One region of the Flexivirga sp. B27 genome, then DNA from elsewhere that is predicted to be linked to it. Evidence: riboswitches for the same ligand, from Rfam matches in the RefSeq annotation. Region 1 holds a riboswitch; the other holds the start of a gene.

Region 1 (14,769 bases):
TCGACCAACATGACCTTCGCTCGACCTGCTTAACGGCGCAGCTTCTCGGCTGCGGCCAACCAGTCGTCGACATGCTCGGCCATGATGTCAGCACCCTTGCGGCGGTACGCGTTCCGCGCGCGCTCGGCGGCCTTCTCCGCACCCGTCCGGTCGCCGAGCAGCAGCAGGGTGACGGCCTCGTCGACGGCCTGCTCGGCCAGTGTGATCGGCATCGACATACCGGAGGTGGCCGCACGCGCCTCACGCACCCGCTGCAACGCGAGCTCGCCGTTGCCGGTCGCAGCGAGCAGTTGCGCCGCGACCGACTCCCGCAGCCCGGGTGCGTAGCCGTCGTCCTCCAGGGTCGGAGTCTCCGGGTCGTCGTCGAACGCGTCGAGCGCCGCGTCGAGGTCCCCGACACGCAGCAGCATCCGCACGATCCACATGCTGTTCTCCAGCTGGGTGATGTGCGCGGTCAACGGCAGCGCTTCGATCAGCGCGTCCGCCGCGCCGCCCGCGTCGCCGAAGCTGTAGAGCGCCATCGCCCACCGGTCGGTCTCGCTCGCCAGGTATTCCGGACCGCTGGACAGCTCCTTGACCCGCTCCCAGTCGGCGGTCGCGCCGGTGCGATCACCCTGCATGGCACGCAACCACACGCGCAGCGGCAGCAGATTGAGCACCCGGTCGTGTTGTGCCGCACTCGCCGTGATCGCCTGGTCGACGTCTTCCAGCACCAGGCTGACCGACTCGTCGCTCCACATGCCGTATTCGACCCGCGCTGCCGTCAGCCGCCGTTGCACCGGCCGGTCCTCGATCCGTCCGGCAAGGGCGGTCAGCCGACTGACCTCGCCGAGCCCCTCCGTCATACGCCCGGCGAGTCCGTAGGCGATCACCCGTGCCCAGCCGACGTCGAGCGCGACCGAGGGTATGTCGAAATCTGTTGCCGCACCGACGAGTTCGGTGGCGACGCCGATGCCTTCCAGCGGAAGGGTCGCAGCGGTCTGCAACCTGCCCGCCAGCAGAATGCCTTCGCGTTGCACGAGCCACGCGGGCGCTTCGTCGAGCTTCTTGTCGAAGCGTTGCACGACCTCCTCGACCTCCGGGAAGTCCGCGTGGTCGGAGCGCATGAACGCCCGGTGCGCGACGTCGTGCAGGTGTGGGTCGCCGTCGGCATACAGCGGGGTGAGCGAGAGGTATGCCGCCCGGGCACCCGGCTCACCGCGCAGATCGAGCTCCTCCGCCGCATCGAAGGATGCCTTCGCGGCACGGTCGCGCACGCTCTCGATGAGGGAGACGTCGGACGACACGACGGAGATCTCGTCGTAGGCCTTGCGGACGTGCTCGGCGATCGCGCGGCGCTGGGAGCCTTCCAACTCGTCGGCGTGTGCGGCGATCCAGTCGGCCGCTCGCAGGTGGCGTTCGGAGCGGACCTGGCGCGCCTGGGTCCGATAGGCGGTCTCCATCAGCATCGACTGCGCGAACTGGTAGCGGGTGAAACCGGAGTTGTCCTGGTCACCCAGCTCCAGGATGTTCAGCTGGCGAAGTCGGTGCGCCACGTCGTTGCCGTCGTCGTCCGGGTCGGGATTGGCGGTGCGGACAGGACCGACGGCCTCGGCGTAGAACTCGCGTCCGAGGATCGAGCCGACCTCACAGAACGCCCGCTCCATCGGCGTCAGCCGATCCAGCGTCGCCTCGAAGAGGGTGTGCACCGAAACGGGCAGCTCCTCACCGTCGCACATGCACTCCAGCAGCACCTCGAACACCTGCGGGTTGCCGTCACTGCGGCGGATCAGCGCATCGAGGGTCACGTCCACGGGCCGGCCGGACTCGGCGGCCGCGGCTTCCAGCTCGGGCATCCGCTCCTCGGCCATGACGCGCAGCTCGTCCGGCTCGAGCGGATCGATCGGCTCGACGCGGGACTGCTGGCCGCCGCCCCACATCGGTCGTTCCTCGAAGAGCTCCGGCCGTGTGGTGCAGATCGTCAGCACGGGGTAGGTCAGCAACGGCTCGATCAACTGCTCGATCAGGTCGAGCATGGGCTCGCTGGCCCAGTGAATGTCCTTCCACCACACCGCGATCGGGCCACCGAGCGCGAGGCGGGACAGCAGCTTGCGCACCGCCCAGACGATGTCATCGGTCGACGTGGTCTCCTCCGAGCGAGCCGTCGCCGACTCGAGGCGCCGGATGATCGCCGTGGCAGTGCGCTCGTCGAACATCTTGGTGACGGTGTCGGCCCAGTCATCGCCGATGCTCGACAACAACTTGTTCAGCGGCCCGTAGTTGCCGTCGGTGCCCAGCGGCTGCGCCGTGCCGCGCAGCACGCGCAGGCCGTCCCGCTGGTCCAGCAGGTGAGCAACCATGCGGTTCTTGCCGATGCCGGGTTCGCCGACATACGTCACGAACCAGCCCTGCCCGAGCCGTCGCGACCGATCGGCGATGACACTGAGGTCGTGCAGCTCGACCTCCCGGCCGACGAAGGGACTGCGCCGCAGCTCGCCGGAGCGTGCGTCGCGGTCACTGACCTTGTAGACGTCCTGCGGCTCGGTCTTGCCGCGGTGGGTCATCGGCCCGACGAAGTCCAACGAGACCTCGGTGCCGACCATCGCGGCGACGGTGTCGCCGACATAGGTCTCGTCCGGGCCTGCCGCCGACTCGAGCCGTGCCGCGACGTTGACCGCGTCGCCGGTGACCGAGAACTGCCCGTCCGGCTGATGCGTCACGAAGACCTCACCGGAGTTGACGCCGATGCGGACCCGCAAGCGCTGCCCGAGGCGCGCCTGCATCCGCTTGGACAGCTCGCGCATCGCCTCGTGTATGTCGGTCGCGGCCGACACCGCTCGCAGCGCGTCGTCCTCCCGCGTCGCGGGGACGCCGAAGACGGCCATCACCGCGTCGCCGATGAACTTCTCGACGGTGCCGCCGTATTTCCACACGATGCGGGAGATGGCGTCGAAATAGCGCGCCAGGCTGGCGCGCAATGCTTCAGGGTCGAGCGCCTCGCCCAGGCTGGTGGAGCCGACAATGTCGACGAAGAGTATGACGACGTGCTTGCGCACGGGCGCCTGCAGACCTCCCTGTGCGAGCGGCGCCCCGCAGTTGGGACAGAACTTCGTCCCAGCAGGCGACTCGTGGCCGCAACGCCAACAGGTGATCACGATGAGTCATTCTTCCAGACGTTCACGCCGTCGAGCGCCGCCCTGAGTAGCCGCGAGGTACGAGCGGCGTATCGAAGGGTAGCGACGAAGGAGCGTATCGAGACCAAGGAGTGGCGCGCTCATCGCCGCAGCTTGTCGGCGTTGCCAACCCAGCTGTCCACCTGGTCGCACAGCGCGGTCGCGCCTTTTCGCTCGAAGGCATCCTTGGCCGCGTCGACCGCTGTCTGCGAGGCCGTGTCGTCGCCGAGCAGGTGCTCCACGATCGCCGTGCCGACCTGGAGGAGTCCCGCATCGACGAGACTCTCGTCCGGTCGATCAACCCGCGAACTGATCTCAAGCTGCTCGAAGGCGCCCGCGCGGTCACCGTCGAGTGCGTGGTCAACCGCCGCCGTGAGCGATCGGACGTTGGCACGGACCCAGCCGAGCGCCTCTGGGAGGTCGAGCGCGAGCGCCTCCGTCACCTGGACCCGGGCCGTCATCAGATCGCCGGCGAACAGCGCCCACCGAGCCGCCGAAGCACGCAGCGCCGCCGCGTAGGCCATGGCGGTGCCACTCTCGGCCACCTCCCGACCGAGGTCGCTCGCGAACTCGGCCGCCTCGCTGAGCTTGCCCGCGGCAACCAGCGTCCGGTGGTAATGCTGCAGGTCGTAACGGGTCTCCGCACGGGCGACGCCGCGGAACGCCTTCTCGTGCAGCGCCCACTGTCGTTGTGCGTCGTCGAACCGGCCGGTGGTCGCGAGTGCGACTGCGAGCACGGCGGTCGTGGTGCCCCACAAGCCGCGGTTTCCGGAGACCACGACCTGCAGCTTCCGGGCAGCGTCGATGACTTCGTCCAGCGGTGCATTGCCGGCGTAGGAGATCTGCAGGTCCAAATTGAGCCAGACCCGCTGTTGCGCCGTCCGCTGTGCCGCCCTGCTGGCGCGCACACCATCGCGGCAGAGCTCTCGGCATGCGCTCAGATTGCCCAGGTCCGCCTCGACCTGGCTCAGGTAGACGGCTGCAAGCTCCACGGCGAAAGGATCTGCCTGCGGTTGTGCCCGGAGCTTGTCCACCATCGTCGACGCCTCCGCGCGGGCGTCGGCCAGGGTGAGCCCGCCGGTTCGTATGTCGATCAGGTGGCGCGGCACAATTGCGACCGACTGCCAGGTCGGGTCCTGGGCCATCGCTTCGTCGAGCAGGTCCAACCAGCCCTCCCAGCGCTCGATCGAGCCACCGCTGTTGCGTACGATCCCGACCGCATAGGCGACCTCGAAATGCCGCGGGTCATCGGGCGGCAAGAGCCCGAGCAGTGCATCGATGGAGTCTGGCATCGCCGGATCACCGCGAAGTTGTTGCGCTCGCAGCAGATCCATCGCCGCGTCCGCGGCTGCCTCCCGCAAGGACCGCCGTTCGTCGGCCGGTCCGTCGATCTCCTGCAACAACTCGTAGGCCCGCCGACGATGCGCCGCAACGAGTGCGACCGTGTCCGCAGCAACATTGTCACCATGCTGCGACAGCCAGTCCGCGAGCGCCGAATGCCGAGTGATGCGAGTGCGTTTCGGCATCGTTCGATAAGCGGTCTGCTGGAACACCGCCTGTGCGAAGCGGTAGTCACCCCCGTCCGCGACCTCGAAGACGTTGCGGCCCCGCAGCCGTCCGACGGCGGCGTCCGGTTGCGCTACGCCCGCGACGTCGACGACCGGCGCAAGTGGGAAACGCCGGCCGTAGACCGCCGCAACCTCCGCCACGGCACGCTCGTCGACGGTGAGCCGGTCGAGTGCGGCTTCGTAGAGCTGGCTCACCGACGCCGGCAGCCCCTCACCTGCCGCGGCGGACTGGGCGAGCAACTGGAGCACCTGCGGGTTGCCGTCGGCACGCGAGACGAGCTGATCCAGCTCGGCGTCAGCGCCCGAATCGGTGGCGCCTCCGGTGTCCCGGCGCTGCGCCGAGATCGCTTCGGCCGCAACGGCATACAGCTCGTCGGCGGCCAGCGGCACCACGTCCTCGACACGCGACTTGCGACCGCCGCCCCAGCGCGCATCGATGTCGAAGAGTTCCGGCCGGGCGAGGCAGATCGTCAGCACCGGCAGGCCACGGCTGGCCTCCGCTGTCCGACCGATGAAGTCCAGCTGCGCCGCGGTCGCCCAGTGCAGGTCGTCCCATACCGACGCGACCGGCGAGGTCGCACACATCGCGTCGAGGACCTCGTGCACAGCCCACACAACGTCCTCGACGGAAGTCTGCGCGTCGGACAGACCGACTGCTGACCGCAGGCGCTGCAGGACGGCCGACGACTCGTCCCCGAGCAGTTGCCCGACGTACGCCTGCCAGTCGGTGTCGAGGCTGCTCAACCAGCTCGCAAGTGGTGCGAACGCACCGGTGTTCATCGCATCGCACCCGCCGGCGACGACCTGCAGCTGGTCCGCACGACCCTGCGCGAACTGACGGATCAGGCGCGACTTGCCGATGCCGGGGTCACCGACATAAGTGAGCAGCCAGCCGTCCTTGCGCTGTTCCGAACGATCGGCGAGGGCGTCAAGATCGGCCAGCTCCGCCGCCCGCCCGACGAACTCCGGCTCGTGCACCTGGACCACTCGATCCTGGTCGGCTGCCACCCGAAACACCTGCTGCGGCACGGTTTTGCCCTTGTGCAGGATCTCGCCGACATCGTCGAGCACGATCTCGTCCCGCACCAACTCGGCCACAGTGTCGCCGACATACGTCTCGTCGGTGCCTGCCGCTGCCTCCAGCCGCTGCGCCGTGTTGACCGCATCACCGGTCACCGAGAACTGCCCGTCCGGCTGATGCGTCACGAAGACCTCACCGGAGTTGACGCCGATGCGGACGTGCAGCCCGACACCGATCTCGGCCTCGAACTGCCGGGAGAGCTCGCCAACCGCATCGTGTATGCCGCGCGCGGCACGCACCGCCCGGACCGCGTCGTCCTCGCGAGTGCTCGGGACACCGAAGACCGCCATGACCGCGTCCCCGATGAACTTCTCGACCGTGCCGCCCTGCTCCCAGATCGCCTTGGAGACTGCGTCGAAATAGCGAGCAAGCCTCTCCCGCAACGATTCCGGGTCGGCTGCCTCCCCCAACGTCGTCGAACCCACGATGTCGCAGAAGAGGATCACCACGTGCTTGCGCGCGGGTGCCTGCAGGCCACCCTGCGCCACCGCCGCGCCGCACGACAGGCAGAAGCGCGCCTCCCCCGGCAACTCCGCGCCGCACCGAGCACATGTCGTCATACAGCCAACCCCTCATCCCTCACGATTCCGGCCACCACCTGGCCACCACGTCGGCGAAGCCCTGCAGCGTCTTCATGCAGCGCTGTCACGCAGTTTGTCGGCATTGCCGACCCAGGTGTCGACTTGCGGCACCAGCGCCGTCGCCCCCTTGGCGGTCAACGTCTCCCTGGCCAGGTCGGCCGCCGCGGCCGAGGCGACGTCGTCACCGAGCAGCCGCTCGATGATCGCAGTCATCGTATGCATGGCGGCCGCATCCATCGGGCTTTCGTCGGGACGATCCACCCGTGCACTGATCTCCACCTGCCGCATGGCGCCGATCCGATCACCGCGCAGCGCACACTGGACGGCGATCATGTAGGCGGAGTTGGAGTCCTCCAGATAGGCCTGCATCGGCGGCAACTCGACGGTCAGCAGCTGCCTGCAGCACTCGACGGCGTAGGCCAAGTCGCCGGCGAAGATGGCGTCACGCGCCGCGACTCCGAAGAGCGCGGCTGCGAAGCTGGTCAGCTCCACCTCGCTCGCGCGCTGCGCCGAGTATCGCGCGGCATCCTGCGGGCGCCCCTCCGCCAGCAGCAGCTGGGGATAGTGCTGCAGCTCGAAGGCACGCTCCGCCGGCGATTCCTCTGCGTAGGAGTTCGTCAGCTCGTGCCACAACGACCGTGCCCCGCCCAGGTCACCGGTGCTGGCCAGCGCACCGGCCAGCACCGCTGTCGCCGTACGCCACAGCTGCCGCTGACCGGACACCATCTCCTGCAGCGTCCGCGCATCGGCGATCACCTCGGGCAACGGCGTCTGCCCGATGTATGCCGCCTGTATGTCGAAACTGCGCCACCGGCGCTCGATCGCGGTGCGACCATGCTGCCGCGCACGAGCGATGCCGGCCAGGCACTCCTGGTGACACGCGGCGAAGTTGCCCAGGTCGGCTTCGGCCTGTGCCAGCAGGTTGCAGACGATGTCGACGGCCAGCGGGTCGACCTCGTCCAACTCGCCCAGCAGGTCGAGGATCTCCAGACTCTCCTCACGAGTCTGCTCCAGACCCACATCGCCACTGCGCACCGCCGCCAGGCTGCGTGGTGCCCACCGCATGATCTGCCAGGTGGGGTCGTCACCCATGGCGTCGTCGAGCCGATCGAGCCAACGGTTCCACCGAGCCGGCTCCACCCTGGTGCGCAGGTCGCAGCCGGCATGCGCTGCCTCGAAATGCCGATCATCACCCACCGGCAGCACGTCGAGCAGTCGCTCGACGGCGTCCGGCATCCCCGGGTCACCGCGCAGCTGCATCGCCAGCAGCGACTCCAACGCCGCGTCGGCCGCCATACCCTGCAACGCGGTGCGCTCCGCCGGTGAACCCTCGATCTCCTCGAGCAGGGCGAACGCACGCTGCCGGTGCGACGCGATCAGTGCGACCGAGTCCGTCCGCACCGTGTCCCGATGCTCGCCGACCCAGTCGGCCAACGCCGAATGCCGTGTGATGCGAGTGCGTTTGGACATCGTGCGATAGGCCGTCTGCATGAAGGCCGTCTGCGCGAAGCGGTAGTCGCCGTCGGAGGCGAGCTCGAACACGTTGCGGTCCCGGAGCCGGTCGAGCACCGCGGCGGCATCGGTCACGCCGGCAACTGCGCTCACCGGCTCGGCCAGGAACCGTCGCCCGTAGACCGCTGCGGCTTCGACCATCGAGCGCTCCTCGGCGCCCAACCGGTCCAATGCGGCTTCGTAGAGCTGCGTGACCGACGCGGGCAATGCGCCGCCGGCTGCGGCCGACTGGGCGAGCAGTTGCACCACCTGCGGGTTGCCGTCGGCCCGGTCGACGAGATCCTCTGCGGTGACGGCAATATCCCCTGTTTGCAAGGCGATTCGCTCAGCGGCCAACGCCAGCATGTCGTCGTATTCGAGCGGCTCGACGTCCTCGACACGAGCCTTGCGGCCACCACCCCACGCCTCGTCGACATCGAAGAGCTCCGGCCGGGCGAGGCAGATCGTCAGCACCGGGAGCGCCCGGCACGCCGCCGCCAGTCGGCCGATGAAATCGAGCTGTGTCGCGGTCGCCCAGTGCAGGTCGTCCCACACCGACGCCACCGGCGAGGTCGCACACATCGCGGCCAGCACTGCCTGCGCAGCCCAGACGACATCCTCGGTCGAGGTCTGCGCGTCCGACATACCGACCGCGGAGCGCAGGCGCTGCAGGACAGCCGTCGACTCGTCCCCGAGCAGCTGCTCGACATACAGCTGCCAGTCGTCGGCCAGACTCGCCAGCCAGCCGGCCAGCGGCGCAAAGGCGCCGGTGCTCATCGCGTCGCACCCTCCGGCGATCACCCGCAGGCGATCCTCGCGACCACTCGCGAACTGGCGCACCAGCCGCGACTTGCCGATGCCCGGGTCGCCGACATACGTCAGCAGCCAGCCCTGTCTGCGGGCAGCCGACCGGTCGGCGAGCGCAGCCAGGTCGGCCAGCTCGACCTCGCGGCCGACGAAGGCCGGCTCGCGGACGGTGAGGGCGCGGTTCTGATCGGGCGCGACCTGGAAGACCCGCTGCGCGATGGTGCGGCCCTTGTGCACGATCTCCCCCACCTCGTCGAGCACGATCTCGTCCCGGACGAGCTCGGCGACGATGTCGCCGATATAGGTCTCGTCGGTGCCCGCAGCTGCCTCCAGCCGCTGCGCCGTGTTAACCGCGTCGCCGGTGACCGAGAACTGCCCGTCCGGCTGATGCGTCACAAACACCTCGCCGGAGTTGACCCCGATCCGCACGTGCAGCTGCTGATCGTCCCGCTCACCGTGTGCGGACAGGCCCGCCACTGCTTCGTGTATGGCGCTCGCCGAGCGCACCGCCCGGATGGCGTCGTCCTCGCGAGTGTTGGGGACACCGAAGACCGCCATGACTGCGTCGCCGATGAACTTCTCGACAGTGCCGCCCTGCTCCCAGATGGCCCTGGACACGGCATCGAAATAGCGCGCGAGGCGCTCGCGCAACGCCTCCGGATCGGCGAACTCACCGAGGCTCGTCGAGCCGACTATGTCGCAGAAGAGGATGACCACGTGCTTGCGGACCGGCGCCTGCAGATCGCCGTGCGCCACCGCGGCACCGCAGGAGGCACAGAACCGAGCACCCTCGGTCAGATTCGCCCCGCATCGTGCACACGTCACCACGTGTCGAACCTATCGTGGGGCGCCACCGAATTTCCGGACCTCGCCCGTCCACGGTCGAGCTCGCGGTGACAGTCGAGGTCGCGGGCCAGGTCACAGTCGAGGTTGCAACTGCGGTTCGCGATCCGACCCGCGCAACCGCCGCCGCGCTGCTAAGTTGGCCCGGTCACCGCACGGGCGTCAATCGTTCATTTCTCAAGGGGTTCATCCATGGCAAGCTCTCAGTTGAAGCAGATCCTCGCAGGCATCGACCTGTTCGCCGGCCTCAGCCCGGCAGCGATCTCGCAGATCGCCGAGAGCGGGTCGACGTTCCGCAGCGGCCCGGGATCCAAGGTGATCACCGAGGGCGCGAAGGACAGCGGGCTGCGGGTCGTGCTCCAGGGTTCCGCCACTGTCGTCGTCGGCGACGAGGAGCGCGGTCAGATCGGCGTCGGCGACTACGTCGGCGAGCTCTCGATGATCGACGGTGCTGCGCGCTCGGCCACGATCACCGCCGGCCCCGACGGCGTCGAGACGTTCGCGCTCTCCCCGATGGCCTTCATGCCGCTCGTGCGCGGCGACGGTGACATCGCCGCGGCACTGCTGAAGACGCTGGTGGCACGGTTGCGCAAGGTCGAAGCCGCCTCGCACAAGTAGGCATCCCGCGGCAGTAGGGACTCACCGTAGGGATTCCACGGCGGGTCCGTCAGAGGAGGAGCGCAGCGAAAGGGCTCAGCCATTGAGGCTGGGGTCGTAGGCCGAGAGCGAACTCTCGGCCCACGACAAAGCCTCAGTGTGCGAAGTGCCGCGTGCCGGTGAAGTACATCGTGATGCCGGCCTCCTCGGCCGCGTCGATTACTGCCTGGTCACGCATCGAACCACCGGGCGCGACAACGGCTTTGACCCCCGCGTCAATGAGCACCTGCAACCCGTCCGGGAAGGGGAAGAACGCGTCCGATGCGGCGACCGAGCCACGAGCCCGCTCCTCGCCGGCGCGGTTGACCGCGAGGTGGCAGGAGTCGACCCGGTTGACCTGGCCCATGCCGACGCCGACCGAGGCACCGCCGGACGCGAGCAGGATCGCGTTGGACTTCACTGCTCGTATGGCGCGCCACGCGAACTGCAGGTCGGCGAGCGTGGCGTCGTCCGCGGCCGCACCGGACACGAGTCGCCAGTTGGCGGCGTCGTCGCCGCCGGTGACGTTGCCGTCGTCGTCCTTGACAACCGCGTCGACCTTGTCGATCCGCTGCATGAGCATGCCGCCGCTGATCGGCCGAATCTGGACCGGGTCACGCTGCTGGGCGTCTTCCGAGGACAGCTTCAGCAGCCGGATCGCCTTGCGCTTGCTCAAGATCTCGACCACGCCCGGCTCGAAGTCCGGGGCGACGACGACCTCGGTGAAGATGTCCTTCACGGTCTCGGCCATCTCCACGGTCACCGGCCGGTTGGTGGCGATCACGCCGCCGAAGGCCGACATCGGGTCACATGCGTGCGCCTTGCGGTGAGCGTCCGCGATGTCCGAACCAACAGCAATGCCACAAGGATTCGCGTGCTTGATGACAGCGACGGTCGGCTGGTCGCCGTGGTCGTATGCCGCCTGCACCGCCGCGTCGGCATCGACGTAGTTGTTGTAGGACATCGCCTTGCCGAAGAGCTGCTCGGCGGAAGCAATGCCGGGGCGCCAGTGCCGGTAGAGCGCGGCACCCTGGTGGGGGTTCTCGCCATACCGCAGGTCCTGGGCCTTGTCGAAGGTCGCGCCCGACCAGCTCGGGAAACCGGTGCCGTCGCTGGTGTCGACATACACGTTGCTCAGCCAGTTGGCGACGGTGTTGTCGTAGTCGGCGGTGTGCTGGAAAGCCTGCGCTGCCAACAGCTTTCGCTCATCAAGAGTGTAGCCGCCGGCAGCAACGGCCTCGAGAGTTGCGGCATACGAGTCGGGCGAGGTGACGATCGCGACGCTGGGGTGGTTCTTCGCGGCGGCGCGCACCATCGACGGGCCGCCGATGTCGATCTGCTCGATGCACTCGTCCGGGGTCGCGCCGGAAGCGACCGTCTCGCGGAACGGGTAGAGGTTGGAGACGACGAGCTCGAACGGCGCGACGCCCAATTCGCCCAGCTGCGAGAGGTGTTCGGGGATCCGGGTGTCGGCGAGGATGCCGGCGTGGACCTTCGGGTGCAGCGTCTTGACCCGGCCGTCGAGGCACTCCGGGAAGCCGGTCAGGTCCTCGACCTTCGTGACGGGGATGCCGGCCTTCTCGATGAGAGCGGCCGAGCCACCGGTGGAGACCAGCTCGACCCCGGCGGCGTGCAGGCCGCGGGCGAGGTCCTCCAGACCGGTCTTGTCGTAGACGGAGACGAGTGCGCGCTTGATCGGACGGCGACCTTGCTGGTCGGACATGACTCTCCTTGCGAGGGTTGGCAGTTCCTGCGCGCACCCAGGCGGGCGATGCACGCGACTTCCACTCCCTGGTGGTTACCCACCTGCGCCAGTCGTGTGGGGAAAGCCTAACGGGTCCTCCGAGCGCACTCGATCTCGATACGCTCCCTCGTTCCTCGGTCGCTACTCGATCAGCGTGAGCCGACGCGCACCCGGCGCCCGTCCACGGCGAAACCGTCACGCGCCATCCGACCGACCCACTCCACGAGCTGCGGGCGCTCGGCCTCCTTGATCCGCTCGGTCAGGGTGTCGACGGTGTCGTCGTCCTCCACGGGCACGGCACACTGCGCGACGATCGCGCCGGTGTCGACACCGGCATCGACGACGAAAAGCGTTGCGCCGGCGAGCTTTACGCCATACTCCAGCGCATCGCGCGGGCCGTGTATGCCGGGAAAGCTCGGCAACAACGCGTTGTGACTGTTGAGGTAGCGCCCGCCGAACTCGGCCAGGAACCGCTCCCCCACCAGCTTCAGAAAGCCCGCCGAGATGACCAGCTGCGGTGCGTGCGCGGCCACCTGCTCGGTCAGTGCGGCATCCCATGCGTCACGGCTGTCGAAGTCACACACCCGAGACACGAATGTCGGCACGCCGGCGCGTTCGGCACGGGCAAGACCCTCGATGTCGGACCGGTCGGCACCCACGGCCGCGATCCGCACGCCGTATGCCGGGTCCTGCGCGGCATCCAGGAGCGCCTGCAGCAGCGTCCCCGAGCCGGAGACGAGCACAACAACGGGTACGGGCTCGGAAGTGGGGGCCGCGGTCACGACGACCACACTATGGGAGGGCGTGCGGACCGTGAATCAGTGGCACCCGACGTTCGGCTCGCAGGACACGATGTGCCGGCTGCGGCCTCAGCGGCGCAGCGCGCGCTTCCAGTGCAGGAACAGCGTCGCCACCAGCGCCCCGAGCAACAACTCGACCACCAACAGCGGCACGAGCAACAACGACGGGCCGATGTAGTCCAGCGACCCACCACTGACCCCGGCCGTCGACAGCCAGGTCAGCAGCAGCACGATGGCCACCGTCATGCCGACGGCCTGCGCGGCAGTGGTGGCCTTGGTCTTCAGCGACGCGTATGTCGTGAGGTTGGCCAGTGACCGATAACCGACGAACGCGCCGAGCGCCACCGGGATCAGCGGCGCGATGACGGTCCCGGTCGGCAGGGCTCCCGCGTCAGGAACGGCACCGAGCACAGGGATCATCGGCAGCAGGCCACCGTGCACCGAGGTGCTACCGACGCTCACCGCACCGATCTGCATGGCTGCTCCGGTGGTCCAACCGGCCGACCACAACAGCAGGTTGGGCAGTGCGGCCAGTTGCCCGACCCACAGCACGACGCCACCGAGGATCCCCGGCTCGAGTTGGCCGTTGAGATCCCCGATCTGTGCAGCATGGGTCAGCACCAGCAGCAGCACGATCACCAGGCCGACGGCGAGATAGCCCAGCACGGCCTCGGCCGCAGGACGCAGAGCACGGCGGGTCGAGAGCGAGATGCGTTGGTCCAGCATGGTTTTCGCCTGCTCCGCGACTGGTTCGTCGCTGCGCAGCAGTGCCCACGTGCACCCCGCGAAGCCGACCACAAGTGCCCCCGGCAGCACCGTCAGCAGATTCGGATGCGCCGGACCGCTCAGCGCGAGGCCGCAGATGACCAGGCCGGTGGCGACATACCCGCCGATGTATGCCGCGGGGCCTTCCCACCACGCGCCGCCCCGTCCGGACAGGTGGGTGAGCATCGCCTTGGCGCCCATCCGGGCGAACAGCACGGCAAGACCGGTCAGCACCAGCGGGGCAAAGGTCACGCTGTGCGTAGCACCGGCCGCGACCGACACATGGCCGCGATGCGCGAGTGCCCAACCGTCACCGGCGAAGCTCAGCGCGTCCGTCCACGTCGCAGTGCTCTGCGCGTCGGCCGCCCATGCCACCATCACCGGCAGGATCAGCACCAGCCCGAGCGTGACGGCGCCGACCGAGCCGTAGCCGGCAGCAATGGACAGCTGACGCCAGTCCCGGGGCTCGTCCGACGAGGCCAGCGCAGACGGCAGGTTGGTGCGCACGCGATCAAGAAGGCTCATGTTGTGGTCCATGGTCGCCGCCCACGGTGCGCTCGTCCGGCAGGCACGCCGGAGAACCTGCGATCGGAGCTTGTCCACAGCCGCTCCCACAGATCCATCGGTCACCGTTCCGGCGGCTACCCTCAGTGCGCGATACACAATGCCCAGAGAGGGGACTCCGTGGGGAAGATCACGTTCGGGTCCGGCGGGGCGACCGCCTCTCGGTCGACTACACACGAGGTGGACACATGAATCCCTGGCTCGCGGGCGCCATCGTCGGCTGCCTCGGCGTCCCCGTCGGGATCCTGCTGCGCCGGGCCCTGCGCACCGGGAAGTATCGCCGCGACGACGAAGTGGACACACCACGACGTGGCCACCTGTGGGTGACCATCGCCGTGCCGCTGGCGGCGCTGCTCCTCGGGCGCGCGCTGACCGAGGCGCACAACGCCGGTGTCGCGTTCGCCTACTGCGTGTGCCTGCCGCTGCTGGCAGCCCTCGCTGCGATCGACCTGGATGTGCACCGCCTACCGGACGCCCTCACCTTCCGACTCGCACCGGTCGCGGTCGTCATCGCGGCTGCGGCCAGCGTTGCGACCGGAGACTGGTTCGCGCTGCTCCGCTCGGTGCTGGCCGGGCTCGCGCTCGGGGCGGCATACCTGATCCTCTTGCTGGTCTCGCGCGGTGGCGCAGGACTCGGGCTCGGCGACGTGAAACTCGCCGTCGGACTCGGCGTCCTGCTCGGCTGGTTCTCGTGGTCGAGCGTGCTGGGCGGCACCCTCGCCGGTTTCATCCTCGGC
Region 2 (14,769 bases), 110 kb from region 1:
CTGCTGCACGAGCGACGTGTCCTGCGACCGTGGGGCGACGCACTGCCGACCGTGCGCGAACGCCGCCTCGAGCAGCCCTGGCCGGGCACGGTGCCCGGCCCTTCTCCGGCCACCGTCTTCAGCAGTGCACGTCAGGTGCAGGTCTGCACCGACGTCGGTGAGCCGATCACCGTCGACGCCCGCGGCGGGGTCAGCGGAGAGCCGGCGTGGTTGCGCCTTCCCGGCAACACCGCCAGGCGGGTCGCACAGTGGGCCGGGCCGTGGCCGATCCAGCAACGCTGGTGGCGCAAGGGCAAGCGCCTCAACCGTTTCCAGCTGGTCGACAACCAGTCGTCCGCGTGGCTGTTGCTCGCCGAGGGCGACACCTGGTTCATCGAGGCGCGTTATGACTGACAACCCAAGCTGGTCGAGTAGGCGGAGCGCTAGCGGAGCCGTATCGAGACCCTTGAGCTTGCGTGGTGATCGTTAATGGGGTGGAGCAACCCCGCCATACCGTGGTCGCAGCTGGAGCAGGCGTTGTCCCGCGGCATCCGCCCGGAGGAGCGGACCGTGCGCGGCCGGCCCGCGGACGGCGGCGACGGGCCGGTCTTCTCCCGCAAGCGCAAGCCGTTCCGGCCCTCGGAGCTCGACGCGCCCACCGCGCCCGTCGTGCCGTATGCCGAGCTGCACGCGCACTCCCACTACAGCTTCCTCGACGGTGCCGCGGCGCCCGAGGATCTGGTCACCGAGGCGGCCCGGCAGCGTCTCCACGGCCTCGCCATCACCGACCACGACGGCCTCTACGGCATCGTGCGTTTCGCCGAGGCTGCCGAAAGCTATGGTTTACAAACGGTTTTCGGTGCCGAGCTGTCGCTCGGGCTGACCGCTCCGCAGAACGGCGTGCCCGACCCCGAGGGCAACCACCTGCTGGTGCTCGCGCGCGGCGCCGAGGGCTACCGCCGGCTGGCGAAGGCCATCACCGACGGCCAGCTCGCCGACGCCGCGGAGAAGGGCAAGCCGCTCTACGACCTGCTGGCGCTCGCCGAGGAGTCCGCCGGGCAGTGGGTGGTGCTGACCGGGTGCCGCAAGGGCAGCGTGCCGAGCGCCCTCGCGCGCCAGGGCCACGACGCCGCGGTCTCCGAATTGCGCTCTCTCCAGGAACTTTTCGGCAAGGACAACGTCCTCGTCGAGTTGACCGACCACGGCAATCCGGCAGACAGCGACACCTGCGACCGGCTCGCCGAGGTGGCGACGGTAGGTGGTGCACTGACCGTCGCGACCAATGCGGTGCACTACGCCGAGCCCGATCAATACCCGCTCGCCACAGCGCTTTCCGCGGTTCGCTCACGTCGCAGTCTGGAGGAGCTGGACAGCTGGCTGCCGGTGCACGGCGCGGCATACGTGCGCAGTGGTGCGGAGATGGCCCGGCGTATGCGTCGCTTCCCGGGCGCGGTCGAGCGGACCGTCGAGATCGCCGACGATCTGGCGTTCAGCCTGCGCGCGGCGTCGCCACGTCTCCCCCGTCAGGAGGTGCCTGCCGGGCACACCCCGATGAGTTGGCTGCGCGAGCTGACCATGCGAGGTGCCGCGGAGCGCTATCCACGGGACAACCACGCGGCATACGCACGCATCGAGCGCGAGCTGAACACCATTGAGAAAAAAGACTTTCCGGGCTATTTCTTGATCGTGCACGAGATCGTGCAGTTCGCCCGATCGCGCGGCATCCTGTGCCAGGGGCGTGGCTCGGCCGCGGCCTCCGCGGTCTGTTACGTCCTCGGCATCACGGTGATCGACCCGATCTTCTACGAGCTGCCGTTCGAGCGGTTCCTGTCCGAGCTGCGCGAGGAAGCACCGGACATCGACGTCGACTTCGACTCCGGCCGACGCGAGGAGGTCATCCAGCACGTCTACGAGCGCTACGGCCGGCGCAATGCTGCGCAGGTCGCCAACGTCGTGACCTATCGCCCGAAGAACGCCGTGCGCGACATGGCCAAGGCTCTCGGCGCGAGTCAGGGTCAACAGGATGCGTGGTCGCGGCAGGTCGAGCGGTGGGGTGCGGAGATCTCCAGCGCCGACCACGACATACCTGCGCCGGTAATCGAGCTGGCCAAGCAGGTTTTGACCTATCCGCGGCACCTCGGCATCCACTCCGGCGGCATGGTGCTCACTGATCGGCCGGTCAGCGAGGTGTGCCCGATCGAGCATGCGCGGATGACCGATCGCACTGTCCTGCAATGGGACAAGGACGATTGCGCGTGGATGGGGCTGGTGAAGTTCGACCTCCTCGGCCTCGGCATGCTGGCCGCACTGCAGCACACCTTCGACCTGGTCGAGCGCCATACCGGCGAGCAGTGGCGCATCGAGACGTTGCCGCGCAACGAGCCGGGCGTCTACGACATGTTGTGCCGTGCCGACTCGATCGGTGTCTTCCAGGTCGAGAGCCGCGCGCAGATGGGCACCCTGCCCCGGCTGAAGCCGCGGTCGTTCTACGACCTCGCGGTCGAGATCGGGCTGATCCGCCCCGGCCCGATCCAGGGCGGCGCGGTGCACCCCTACATCCGGCGGCGCACCGGCAAGGAGCCGGTCACCTACTCGCACCCGTTGCTGGAGCCGGTGCTCGAGCGCACACTCGGCGTGCCGCTCTTCCAGGAGCAGCTGATGCAGATGGCGATCGCCGTCGGCGACTGCACTCCCGCCGACGCGGACCTGCTGCGGCGGGCAATGGGGTCCAAGCGCGGGGTCGAGCGCATCGACTCCCTGCGCACCAAGCTGTATGACGGGATGGCCCGCAACGGCATACCGCCGGAGACTGCGGAGGAGATCTACACCAAGATCGAGGCGTTCGCCAACTTCGGTTTCGCCGAGTCGCACGCGCTGAGTTTCGCGGTGCTGGTCTATGCCAGCTCATGGCTCAAATTGCATTACCCCGCAGCGTTTTTGGCCGGTCTGCTGCGCTCCCAGCCAATGGGTTTCTACTCGCCGCAGACGCTCACCGGCGATGCGCGGCGGCACGGTGTCGAGGTGTTGTCACCGGACCTGTCGCGCTCCAGCGTGCACGCCGACCTGGAGCCGGACTCCCCCGACGCGCTCGACCATCGCGGCGGCGACGACGACTGCCTGCGCGACCACACCCAGGAGGAGATCGGTGACTTCGACACCGACGCCGCGCCCGACTGGCGGCAGCACCGGCGCGACTGGCACTTCGCGGTGCGGCTCGGGCTGGCCGACATCACCGCGCTCGGTGAGAAGGCCGCCGAGCGCATCGTGCGGACTCGTGATCTCGACGGTCCGTTCACCGATCTAGCTGATCTCGCACGGCGTGCTGACCTGAACACCGAGCAGATGGAGGCTCTTTCGCTCTCCGGGGCGCTCGACAGACTGACCGGCTCACGCCGGGATGCGTTGTGGCGCTCGGCCGAGGCGGCGTCGATCCGTGGCGACCAGTTGCCGGTGCGCGTGCCCTACCAACCGCCGCTGTTGCCGGAGCTGTCGATCGGCGAGTTGCTGATGCACGACCTGCAGGCCACCGGGATCAGCCCGGGCGACCACCCGATCCGGCACGTCCGCGCCGACCTGGATGCGCGCGGTGTGCTGCCGATCGAGCAGTTGCAAGGTTTCCAGACCGGCCGCCGAGTGCACGTCGGTGGCGTGATCACCCACCGGCAGCGACCCGCGACGGCCGGCGGCATCACCTTCGTCAATGTCGAGGACGAGACCGGCATCCTGAATGTCATTGTGTCCAAAGGGGTGTGGCACCGTTACCGGCGCATCGCGAGGTCGTCGCCCGCCATGGTGGTGCGCGGCATCCTCGAGCGGTCCGAGGACGGCGTCACCAACCTGCTCGCGGATCGCCTGGAGCACCTCACGATCCACGTGCGCAGCAAGTCCCGCGACTTCCAATGACTCACCGACGCCGTGCGAGGAAGACCCATTCCCTGCCCGGACGGTCCGGTGCATCACGCACCTCAGCGACCTCGAAGCCGTGCTGCTCCAGGTCGGCGACGATTTCGTCATACTCACGAAAACGTAGTGTCGACACCGATTTCAGCGTCTCGCCGGCAAGTTCGAGGGTCGACTCGAAGGTCACCAGTGGCAACTGGATCTCGGTCACGGTCATCGAGTCCGTCCCTCGGCGCCCGTCCGGCAGCACCACCTCGGTCGGCGGTGTCGTCCATGTCTCCCAGGCCCGCATCTCCGGCCGGCGCGTCTCGAAGACGAGCCATCCTCCGTCCCGCAGCACCTCGTGTATGGCGCCCAGGGTCGCCGCCCAGTCCGCGTCGTCCACGAAGACCTGCGCGACATTGCCGGTCATCACCGCCAGGTCGGCATCACTCACCCGGCCGGCCAGTGCGGTCGCGTCACCCTTCACCCAGGTCACTCGGTCGGCATACGGCTTGCCACGTGCGACATCGAGCGACGCGACCGCCGGATCTACGCCGGTGACCTCGAGCCCGCGCTCCGCGAGCAGCACTGCGAGACAACCGGTTCCGCAGCCGACGTCGACGATCTTGTGCACGTCCAGCTCGTCGAACATCGCCGCGTAGACATCCAGGTCACTGCGGTCGTCATCGAAGTGGTCGTAGAGGACGGCGAGTCGCGGGTCGGCAAAGCCGGCATCGGGTGGGCGCATGTCTCGAACGTATGGCGAGCAACCGGACGACCGCATCCGATTTCCGGCCGGCGCAACGCACCTCCGCACTAGTCTGAGGAGATGCTGACGGCCGTGCACACGCTGATCTACTCGTCCGACCCACCGGCGACCCGCGCCTTCTTCCGCGACGTGTTGCAGTGGCCGTTCGTCAGCGACGCCGATTCCAGCGATGCCGGGGCCGACCCCGGCGACGCCACGAGTTGGCTCATCTTCGGCACCGGACCCAGCGAACTCGGTGTCCATCCGTTGATGCCGAGCCATGGCGCCGGCGCGCCACAGCACGTGATGAGTCTGGTCTGCGACGACGTCGAGGCGACGGCGCGCGAGCTCACCGAGCGCGGGGCGCACCTGCGAGGTGTGCCGGAGGATCGCGGCTACGGGATCGCGATCGACGTCGAGGTGCCCGGCACGAACGACATCCAGGTCTACGAACCCCGCCACACGGTGGCCTACCAGCTGCCGGCCAAGTCTTAGGAGACGCGCTGCTCCGCCGCAGTCGCCGTCTGCTCCATCAGCACCGCGATGGTCATCGGCCCGACACCGCCCGGCACCGGCGTGATGTATGACGCTCGCGACGCAGCCACCGAGAACTCAACGTCTCCAACGTTCCCCGGGTTGTAGCCCGCGTCCACGACCACGATGTCTGCCTCGGCGACCTGAGCGGCCAGGTCGCCGGTGCGCGAGTGGCAGAAGGTCACCGTGGCGTCCCGCGCCAGCAGCAACAGGCCGACCGGCTTGCCGAGGATCGCGCTGCGCCCGACGACGCACACCCGCTTGCCGGCGATCGGTAGGTCGTAGGCGTCGAGCAGCCGGACGATGCCTTCCGGTGTGCACCTGGACACGCCGCGACTCCAGCCCGAGCTGGCCGGCGCGGCGTTGCTTCATCCGGACGTAGGTGTGCGACGCGGGATCGTCACCGATCAGCACCGTGGCGAGGCATGGTGATCGTCCCTGTGTCGCAGCGAAATTCGCGGCACGTTCCGCGACGTCGGCGAAGATCTTCCGGGACACGGCGGTGCGGTCCAGGGTCTGTGCAGTGGTGGCCATCGGCAGACTCCTCTTCCGATCAGGAGTCGTACCCAAGCGGGCGATACGACGAACTCACACTCCCCGGTGCTGCCCCACCTTCGCCAGTCGTGTGCGCTCAGTCCAGCGATGCGCGCAGCCGGTCAGCGAAGTCGGCACGTGCTCCGGCGTCAACGTAACGCGCCCCGCGATGCCGCACGTAGAGATCGTCCCCGTCATACCTCGGGAGGACATGCACGTGCAGGTGCCAGACATCCTGGTCGCCGGCCGGCTCATTGTGCTGGCGAGTCGAAACTCCCTGACATCCATACGTTTCCCGCATCGCAATCGCGACATCCCGGGTCAGGTCCATCAGTGCATGACCGACCTCGACGGGCAGCTCGTAGAGGTTCTCCACATGCTCGTTCGGTATGACGAGCGCCCCACCGTCGTTCTCCGGCCACCATTTCGGCGCGATCCGGGCGAAGACCAGCTCGCGGCGCACGATGAGATCCGTCGCCGCGTTGCGGTCGTCCCACTCCCCGCGCAGGAACGCGCAGAACGGGCAGCGATAGCCGGCGGGTTCGTGTCGCCACAAGGAAGTGTCCATCGACGGTGAATCTACCCACTGACGCATCTGCCATCGACTGACGCATTTGCAAATGCGTCAGTCGATGCCACATGCGTCAGTCGGCGATCAGGCCCCAGGAACCGGACCGGTGGTGTCACCCTCACGCAGCGTCACCGGCACGACGACATCCGACACGGATTCACCGGCGAGCAGCGCACGCACCGCATCACCGACAGCGCGGCCCTTGTCGATCGGGTGCTGGTCGATCGTGGTCAGCGTCCGCGGGAACCACGGCAACGAGACACCGTCATACCCGGTCACCGACAGGTCCTCCGGCACACGCAGCCCGCGATCCACCGCTGCCTGCACAGCCCCCGCGGCCAGCAGGTCGCTCTGCGCGATGATCGCGGTCGGACGCGGCGACGCGCCCAGCAACAGACCGGCGGCGGCATACCCGGAGTCGAAGTCCGGCTCCTGCGCCTCGATCAGCGGTGCCGTCCGGAAGACGTCACGCACCCCGATCGCCCGCTCGCGCGTGTCCGGGAAGCGACTGGCCCGCACCTGGGTGATCGTGCGTCGCCCCGTCGAGCCGCCCCAGGCCAGCGGCATCATCACGTGTCCGACCCGTCGATGCCCAAGATCGTGCAGCAGCTGCGCGACGCTGCGTGACGCCGCTCGCTCGTCAGCGGTCACCTGCACGTCGGCGCCCCGCGGCGCGCCCGTGCCCACGACCGGCACCCCGCGACTGGCGAATTGTGTTGCCAGCACGTTGTTCTCGTCACCGCACAGCATGAATACCGCAGCATCCGCTGCCACGCGCGACACTTGGGGTCCGCTGTCGCCATACCCCTCTGCGGTGTCGGGCAACAGGAGCAAACCGCAGCCCAGCTCGCCGACGACTTGCGACAACCCGTCGAGGACCGACACGACATACGGGTCCCGGAAGGCGTGCAGGATGCGACGCTCCACCACGGCGGCGATCACTCCGCTGCGCCCGTGCCGCAGCGACGAAGCCATCGGGTCCGGACCGCCGTAGCCGAGCTCAGCAGCCGCTGCCTGGACCCGCTCGGCCGTCTCGGCGGCCACCGGCTTGTTGCCGCTGAAGACCAGCGATGCCGTCGATGTCGCGACGCCCGCGCGCTCGGCCACGTCGCGCAACGTCACGCGCATCCTGAGCCGCTTCCGGCTTGACCTCCGACCGACATGGGAGCAGACTATCGAATCGATTCGATCGAATCGATTCGACGCCATCCCAGCTCCGGAAGAGACACCATGACGATGACCGATCGGGCAGCGGTTTCCTCGCCCGCCCGGCCGGACCCTGCCCAGATCCGCAGGGCCATCACCGCGGTCACGGTGATGTTCGCGCTGAACGGCGCCGCCTTCGCGACCTTCGCCGCCCGACTGCCGGACATCAAGTCACTGCTGCACCTCTCCGCTGCCGGCCTCGGACTCTTCCTCATCTCCGGGTCGATCGGCAGTGTCCTCGGCCTGCCGATGTCGGGGTGGATCGTCGGTCGGCTCGGCGCCCGTCGCACAGTGCGCCTGGGGTCGTTGCTGACCGCGACGGCATACATCTGCACAGCCATCGCCGTCGGCACGCACCACCACTGGACCGCGGTCGCATTCCTGATGATCGCCGGCTGGGGCATCGGTGTCTGGGACGTCGTGATGAACCTCGAGGGCGCGATCGCCGAGCGCCATCTGGGGCGCTCGATCATGCCCCGCTTCCACGCGATGTTCAGCGGCGGCACCGTGCTGGCCGCGCTCATCGGTGCCGCAGTCACTGCCGCTCGAGTCCCCGTCTGGCTCCACGTCGGCGTGATGATGTGCCTCATCGCGGGCATCGGCATGTGGGCATCCGGCAACTTCCAGACCGTGCCTCGCCTCGCCGATGACACTCCGAAAACTCCCACCCCGGAACGGGTTTCGACTCGCAATGCCTGGCTCGATCCCCGCGTGTTGCTCATCGGCGTCGTCACCCTCGTCGCCGCATTCACCGAGGGCACTGCGAACGACTGGATGTCCCTGGCATTCGTCGAGGGTCACCACGTGCCGAAGTGGGCAGGCGTGCTCGCGTTCGCCGTCTTCCTGTCCTGTATGACAGCCGGGCGTCTCGTCGGCACGAAGCTGCTCGACCGGTTCGGTCGGGTGCCGGTGCTCCGCGTCTGCTTCAGTCTCGCGATCATCGGCAGTCTCGTTGTCGTCTTCGGCCCGACTGCTGTGGCCTACGTCGGCATCGTCATCTGGGGCCTCGGCGTCTCGCTCGGGTTCCCGGTCGGGATGAGCGCCGCCGCCGACGACCCGGCACAGGCGAACGCGCGGATCTCGGTCATCAGCACCATCGCCTACACCGCGTTCCTCGCCGGCCCACCACTGCTCGGGCTGCTCGGCGAGCACGTCGGCGTGCTGCACGCAATGCTCGCCGTCGGCGCGGCTGCGATGGTGGCACTCGCACTCGTCCCCTCGGTCCGCGAGCCGGAGCGCCCGCAGGTCGCCGAGCGCCGCACGCCGGACTGCGCCGTCTCGGACCCTGCTGTCCTCCCGCCCGGCGCCTACCCCGAGTGAGCGTGTGAGCGCCGCTGACCGACCAGTGCTCGCCGAGTGACGGTCCGCCCGTCGAGTGACGGTCCCATTTCGCCGTCTCTCGGCGAGGAAGCCGTCATTGGCCGATGGGTGGGCTGGGTCTTGTCCGCGGGCTTCTGCCCTGAGCAGAAAACGGTATGCCGCGAGCGCGTCGCGGGCCTACCGTCGACGTATGGGTGACGTGCGACAGCTGCGACAGCAAACCACCGACACATCCGCGACGACCGCAATCCGACCGCCCGGACAGACGCCGGTCGAGCCGCTCTGGCGGGACGTCCTCGGCGGGCAATTGCGCCGGGTCCGGCTGCACCGCCGCCGCACCATCACCGAGACAGCACAGCGCGCCGGGATCTCCGCGCAATACCTCTCTGAGGTCGAGCGCGGTCGCAAGGATCCTTCGTCGGAGATCGTCGCGGCGATCGCAGGAGCGCTCGACTGCACGCTTGCCGAGGTCACCGACCTGACGGTCCGCGAGTTGCTGCGCATGACCGCGCTCGACCGCGCACAGCAGGTGATCGAGCTGCGCAGCGTCGGCTCGACCCGATCGGCAACGACCTCCAGTGCCACGACTTCCATGCGCGGCCCCGTCGCACTTGCTGCCTAGCCACCCCACGAAGTTCTCCGCTCGTACCTCGCTCCGATACTTCGCGGGACTCCCAACTTTCGCTCACCGGGGCACGTCGTGTGGAGCAGCTCAGGACCGGTAGTCCATCACCTCGTCGGCCAGCCCGTAGTCGACCGCTGCCTGCGGGGTGAAGATCCGGTCGCGATCGGTGTCCTTGCGCAGCACGTCGATCGGCTGGCCGGTGTGGTGCGCCAGCACTTCCTCCGCCTCCGAGCGCAACCGGATGACCTCGTCCGCAGCCAGGATGATGTCCGGTATGGCGCCCCGGCCGCTCCCGGACGGCTGGTGCAGCAGGACTCTGGAGTGCGGCAGCACGCTGCGCCGGCCCGGCGCACCTGCCGCGAGCAGGATCGCCGCCGTCGAGCACGCCTGACCGACACAAGTCGTCGCGACCGGGGATCGGACGAACCGCATGGCGTCATACACGGCGAACGTTGCGGTCAGCGATCCGCCGGGCGAGTTGATGTAGAGGTTGATCTCCTGGTCGGGGTTGGTCGACTCCAGGTGCAGGATCTGCGCGATGAGCGCGTTGGACACTCCGTCGTCGATCTCGGTGCCGAGATAGACGATGCGTTCGGAAAGCAAGTGGCTGTAAACATCCATCACCCGGTCGCCCCGCGGCGACGGCGCGATCACGTTGGGGATCGTGTAAGAACTCATTTCTCCGAACCTCCCAGTCCCACAGGTGTTTTCCGCGGTTTGACGTGGTTCATGTCAGTGATGACCTCGTCGATGAACCCATAGGCGACCGCCTGCTCAGCGGTGTACCACCGGTCGCGCAGCGAGTCCTCGAAGATGCGCGGGAGCGGCTGGCCGGTGAGTTCGGCGGTGATGCCGAGCACGGTGTCGCGTGTCTGTCGCAGGTCGTCGGCCTGCAACTCGATGTCGACTGCGGTGCCGCCGAAACCGGCACTGCCCTGGTGCATCAGGATCTTGGAGTGCGGGAGCGCGAAGCGCTTGCCCTTCTCCCCCGCCGTCAGGATGAATTGTCCTGCGCTGCAGGCCAATCCGAGCGCGAGGGTCGACACGTCGTTCGGGATCGCCCGCATGACGTCCATGATCGCGAGCATCGCCGGCACGGAGCCGCCCGGAGAGTTGATCCAGAAGCTGATGTCGGCCCGCGGGTCGGCGGCCGAGAGCAGGTAGAGCTGCGAGATGAGCCGGGTGCCGATCTCGTCGTCGAGCGCGGTGTCCAGGACGATCACCCGCTGGTCGAGCAACTGCTCCGCAACCTGCTTGCCGAGTGGATGTGGTGGTCTGACTTCTTCATCGGACATGCTGCAAGCATCCGTGAAACCCGTTGCCACCTACTAGGTTTCGCTGCTGTCAGCAGCGGCTCGCCGCGACGCCACCAGCGCCTCTACGATCGGTGCATGACCTCGACGACCGACCAAGTCCGCGCAGATCTGGCCCCGGGCGGGACACTGCGCGCGTCCATCAACCTCGGCAACGCGGTGCTCGCGAACGGCACGAGCGATGCGCCCGGCGGCATCACCGTCGACCTCTCCCGCGAGATCGCCGACCGACTGGGCGTCGAGGTGCACTTCACCTGTTTCGACGCCGCCCGCAAGTCCTTCGCCGAACTCACCGAGGGACACGCCACGCTCGCGTTCCTCGCGGACGAGCCCGCCCGCGCCGAGGCGGTCCGCTTCACGGCGCCATACGTCCTGATCGACGGGGTGTATGCCGTGCCCGATAACTCGCCACACAGCACACCCGCCGACATCGACCAGCCCGGCGTCCGGATCGGAGTGAAGGAGGGCTCGGCATACGACCTCTTCCTCACCCGCACGCTCGAGCACGCGACGATCGTCCGCGGAGTCGACGGCACAACGGTTTTCGCCGAGCAGTCGCTCGACGTGGCCGCCGGCATCCGCGAGCCGGTCACTGCGTATGTCGCCGCCCACTCCGGACTCCGCGTCATCGACGAGCCGTTCATGCAGATCAGCCAGGCGATGGCGACGCGGCCGACGGTTCATCCGGACACGATCGCCTGGCTCAACCAACTGCTCGACGAGTTGCTCTCCAGCGGCTTCGTGGCCGATGCGCTGCGCCGCTCCGGGCAGTCCGAGGGCCTGGCCGCACTCCGCCGTTGAAGGTGACAGGCTGGGCACATGGCCAACCGACTCGCGGACTCCCTCAGCCCCTACCTCCGCCAGCACGCCGACAACCCCGTCGACTGGCAGGAGTGGGGACCCGACGCACTGCGTGAGGCGATCGAGCGCGACGTGCCGATCCTGTTGTCGGTCGGGTATGCCGCCTGTCACTGGTGCCACGTGATGGCGCACGAGTCGTTCGAGGACTCGCAGGTGGCGGAAGCGATCAACACGTCCTTCGTCGCGATCAAGGTGGACCGCGAGGAGCGGCCGGACATCGACGCGGCATACATGACGGCCACGACGGCGATGACCGGCAGCGGTGGCTGGCCGATGACGTGCCTGCTGACGCCGGAGGGCGAGCCGTTCTTCGCCGGCACCTACCTGCCGAAACCACAGTTCCTGCAGCTACTTTCGGCCGCAACTCATGCCTGGCAGACCCAGCGCGACGAGGTCAGGGCTTCGGGCAGCAACGTGGCGACCCAGCTCGCTGCAGCCGCGGAGCGCAGCGCACCGGCAGCGTTCACCGCCGACCTCACCGCGGCCGCCGTCGACGCACTCGCCCACTCCTACGACCAGACCTATGGCGGCTTCGGTGGCGCACCGAAGTTCCCGCCGTCGATGGTGCTGGAGTTCCTCCTGCGGCATCACGCCCGGACCGGTCAGCAGACCGCACTACAGATGGCTGAGCACACCTGCGAGGCCATGGCCCGCGGCGGCATCTACGACCAGCTCGCCGGAGGGTTCGCCCGCTACAGCGTGGACGCCACCTGGACCGTGCCGCACTTCGAGAAGATGCTCTATGACAACGCCCAACTGCTGCGTGTCTACGCGCATCTGTGGCGAGCGTCGCGGAGTCCACTTGCTGCCCGGATCGCCGTGGAGACAGCACAATTCGTGATCCGCGATCTCGGCACCGCGGAAGGCGGTTTCGCCAGCGCACTCGATGCGGACACGGCCGGCACCGAGGGTGCGACCTACGTCTGGTCCCCCACCGAGCTGCAGGACGTGCTCGGTGCCACCGAGGGCACCCGTGCCGCCGACCTGTTGGGTGTCACTGCGGACGGCACCTTCGAGCACGGCACCTCAACCCTGCAGCTGGCGCAGGACCCCGAGGACGAGGCCTGGTGGCAGTCGACCCGCGCGACACTGCTCGCGCATCGCGCGCAGCGGCCGCAGCCGGACCGCGATGCCAAGGTCGTCACGTCCTGGAACGGCCTGGCCATCAGCGCACTCGCGGAGGCAGCGATGATCCTGCACGAGTCCGAATGGCTCGACGCGGCAACGCGAGCCGCGGACTTCATCCTGGACCGGCACCTCGTCGACGGCCGGCTGCGCCGCACCTCGCTGGACGGGCGGGTCAGTGCGGCACTGGGTGTGGCCGACGACTACGGCAACTTCGCCGAGGCCCTGCTCGTGCTCCACCAGGCGACCGGTGAGGAGCGCTTCCTGACCTCGGCGCGCGAGTTGCTGACCGACGCGCAGCGGCTCTTCGCCGACGATTCGGGTGGTTTCCGCGATGCCGCCTCGGACGGCGAGCAGCTCTTCTTCACACCGCGTGGGTCCGGCGACAACGCGGAGCCGTGCGGCACGTCGAGTCTGGCCGGAGCGCTTCTCCTACTGAGCGCGCTGACCGGGGACACAGCAGCCCGCGAACGCTCCGAGCGCGGGCTGTCGGTCATGGCTCAGATCGCCTCGCAGGCACCGCGATTCGCCGGTTGGGCACTCGCCGTCGCAGAGTCCGCGTTGGCCGGCCCCGTGCAGGTCGCGGTCGCCGGCGAGGGACGTGCGGCACGCGGGCTGGTCACGTCGGCCTGGGAAGCACCGACCGCAGGTGCCGTGATCGTGCACGGCCTCCCGGACCGACCGGGCAGCCCGCTGTTGGCGGACCGGCCGCTGGTCGACGGACGACCCGCGGCATACGTCTGTCACGGGTTCGTCTGCCAGGCACCGGTGACCGACCGCGACCAGCTCCTCGCTGAGCTGCAGAGCCACTGATCGATCTCGATACGCTCCTTCGTCGCTACTCAATCAGCATGAGCCGGGCACCGTTGTGCCACAACACATCCCGCATCCAGTCGTCGCCCAGGTCCAGCCGCGCCAGGGCGGCCAACTGGTGCGCGTAGGGATAGGGGATGTTCGGGTAGTCCGAGCCGAGCACCACACGCTCACGCAACTCGCCGAGCCGCGCGACGTAATCGCCCGGTAGCGGTGCGAAACGCTCCGTGTAGTCCGTCGCCACCATCGTCGTGTCCAGGTGCACGTGCTCGTAGCGCTCCACGAGGTCGGCGAACTCGTGATACTCCGGCATGCCCGCATGCGCGACGACGAGGGTCAACTCGGGGTGCTTGGCCAGCACGCGAGCGACACGCTCAGATCCGGTGAATTCGCCTGGCAACGGGGCAGATCCAGCATGTATGACGACAGGCACGCCCGCCGCCTCCAGCTGCTCCCAGCCGGGCTCCAGCAACTCGTCGTCCGGAGCGAAGGCACCGACCTGCACGTGCATCTTGAACAAGCGGGCACCCGACGCGAGGGCGTCCGCGACATACGAAGCGACGTCCGGCTCCGGATAGAGCGTGGCGCAGTGGATGCTGTCCGGCACGCGGCGGGCGAATTCGGTGTTCCACTCGTTCAGCCAGCGCGCCATCCCCGGCTTGTGCGGATAGGTCAGCGCCGGGATCGCCCGCACCCCGAAGCCGCGTAGCACCGCGATGCGCGTCGCCTCGTCGAAGCGGTAGGTGATCGGCCACGGTGCGCCGTAGTGCTCCTCGGCGCCGTCGAAGTAGGCCCACACCTTCCGCAGCATCGGCTCCGGCAGGAAGTGCACGTGCACGTCGGCAAGCCCGGGGATCCCCAGTGCGTGCACATAATCCGGGATGTCTGCGTCGCTCTCCGGCCCGGGCGTCGTCATCGCTGCCTGTTGCTCGCGGTCCACCATGTCGCCACCTTAACGAGACGGATCCGGCGGCTTGGAGTTCAATGGGGCCATGACTCAGCAGCGCGAGGTGCTCACCTGGGACCTGTTCGGCAGGGCGAGCCGCGAGCTCGCCCAGACGATCCACGACGACGGCTACCGGCCCGACCTGATCATCTCCATCGCACGCGGCGGTCTCATCCCGGCGGGCGCGATCAGTTACGCACTCGGCATGAAGAACGTGCACGTGCTCAACGTGGAGTTCTACACCGGCGTCGACGAGCGCCTGCCCATGCCGGTGATGCTGCCGCCCGTCCCGCAGCCGGTCGACCTGTCCGG

The links. Region 1 has a riboswitch for ZMP and ZTP ahead of purH (bifunctional phosphoribosylaminoimidazolecarboxamide formyltransferase/IMP cyclohydrolase). Riboswitches for the same ligand answer to the same signal wherever they lie in the genome.
Region 2: another riboswitch for ZMP and ZTP. It lies ahead of ACSZL9_RS08915 (tetrahydrofolate dehydrogenase/cyclohydrolase catalytic domain-containing protein); the one in region 1 lies ahead of purH (bifunctional phosphoribosylaminoimidazolecarboxamide formyltransferase/IMP cyclohydrolase).

Annotation. Positions count from the first base shown of each region.
Region 1 covers NZ_JBPYUM010000002.1:116,216-130,984, reverse strand. Annotated here, with positions in the region: gene ACSZL9_RS09460 (adenylate/guanylate cyclase domain-containing protein) at 30-3,035, opposite strand; partial or broken gene ACSZL9_RS09455 (zinc-ribbon domain-containing protein) at 3,066-3,134, opposite strand; gene ACSZL9_RS09450 (adenylate/guanylate cyclase domain-containing protein) at 3,254-6,361, opposite strand; gene ACSZL9_RS09445 (adenylate/guanylate cyclase domain-containing protein) at 6,434-9,436, opposite strand; gene ACSZL9_RS09440 (cyclic nucleotide-binding domain-containing protein) at 9,716-10,141, shown strand; gene purH (bifunctional phosphoribosylaminoimidazolecarboxamide formyltransferase/IMP cyclohydrolase) at 10,275-11,882, opposite strand; ZMP/ZTP riboswitch at 11,911-11,988, opposite strand; gene purN (phosphoribosylglycinamide formyltransferase) at 12,053-12,685, opposite strand; gene ACSZL9_RS09425 (cell division protein PerM) at 12,773-13,993, opposite strand; gene ACSZL9_RS09420 (prepilin peptidase) at 14,221-14,769, shown strand, end outside.
Region 2 covers NZ_JBPYUM010000002.1:3,783-18,551, reverse strand. Annotated here, with positions in the region: gene ACSZL9_RS08940 (DNA polymerase Y family protein) at 1-393, shown strand, start outside; gene ACSZL9_RS08935 (error-prone DNA polymerase) at 469-3,882, shown strand; gene ACSZL9_RS08930 (class I SAM-dependent methyltransferase) at 3,884-4,609, opposite strand; gene ACSZL9_RS08925 (VOC family protein) at 4,691-5,104, shown strand; gene ACSZL9_RS08920 (hypothetical protein) at 5,101-5,472, opposite strand; partial or broken gene ACSZL9_RS08915 (tetrahydrofolate dehydrogenase/cyclohydrolase catalytic domain-containing protein) at 5,519-5,677, opposite strand; ZMP/ZTP riboswitch at 5,701-5,778, opposite strand; gene ACSZL9_RS08910 (HIT family protein) at 5,775-6,245, opposite strand; gene ACSZL9_RS08905 (LacI family DNA-binding transcriptional regulator) at 6,333-7,376, opposite strand; gene ACSZL9_RS08900 (MFS transporter) at 7,479-8,774, shown strand; gene ACSZL9_RS08895 (helix-turn-helix domain-containing protein) at 8,965-9,396, shown strand; gene ACSZL9_RS08890 (ClpP family protease) at 9,487-10,077, opposite strand; gene ACSZL9_RS08885 (ClpP family protease) at 10,074-10,694, opposite strand; gene ACSZL9_RS08880 (transporter substrate-binding domain-containing protein) at 10,791-11,513, shown strand; gene ACSZL9_RS08875 (thioredoxin domain-containing protein) at 11,532-13,511, shown strand; gene ACSZL9_RS08870 (amidohydrolase family protein) at 13,537-14,454, opposite strand; gene ACSZL9_RS08865 (phosphoribosyltransferase) at 14,504-14,769, shown strand, end outside.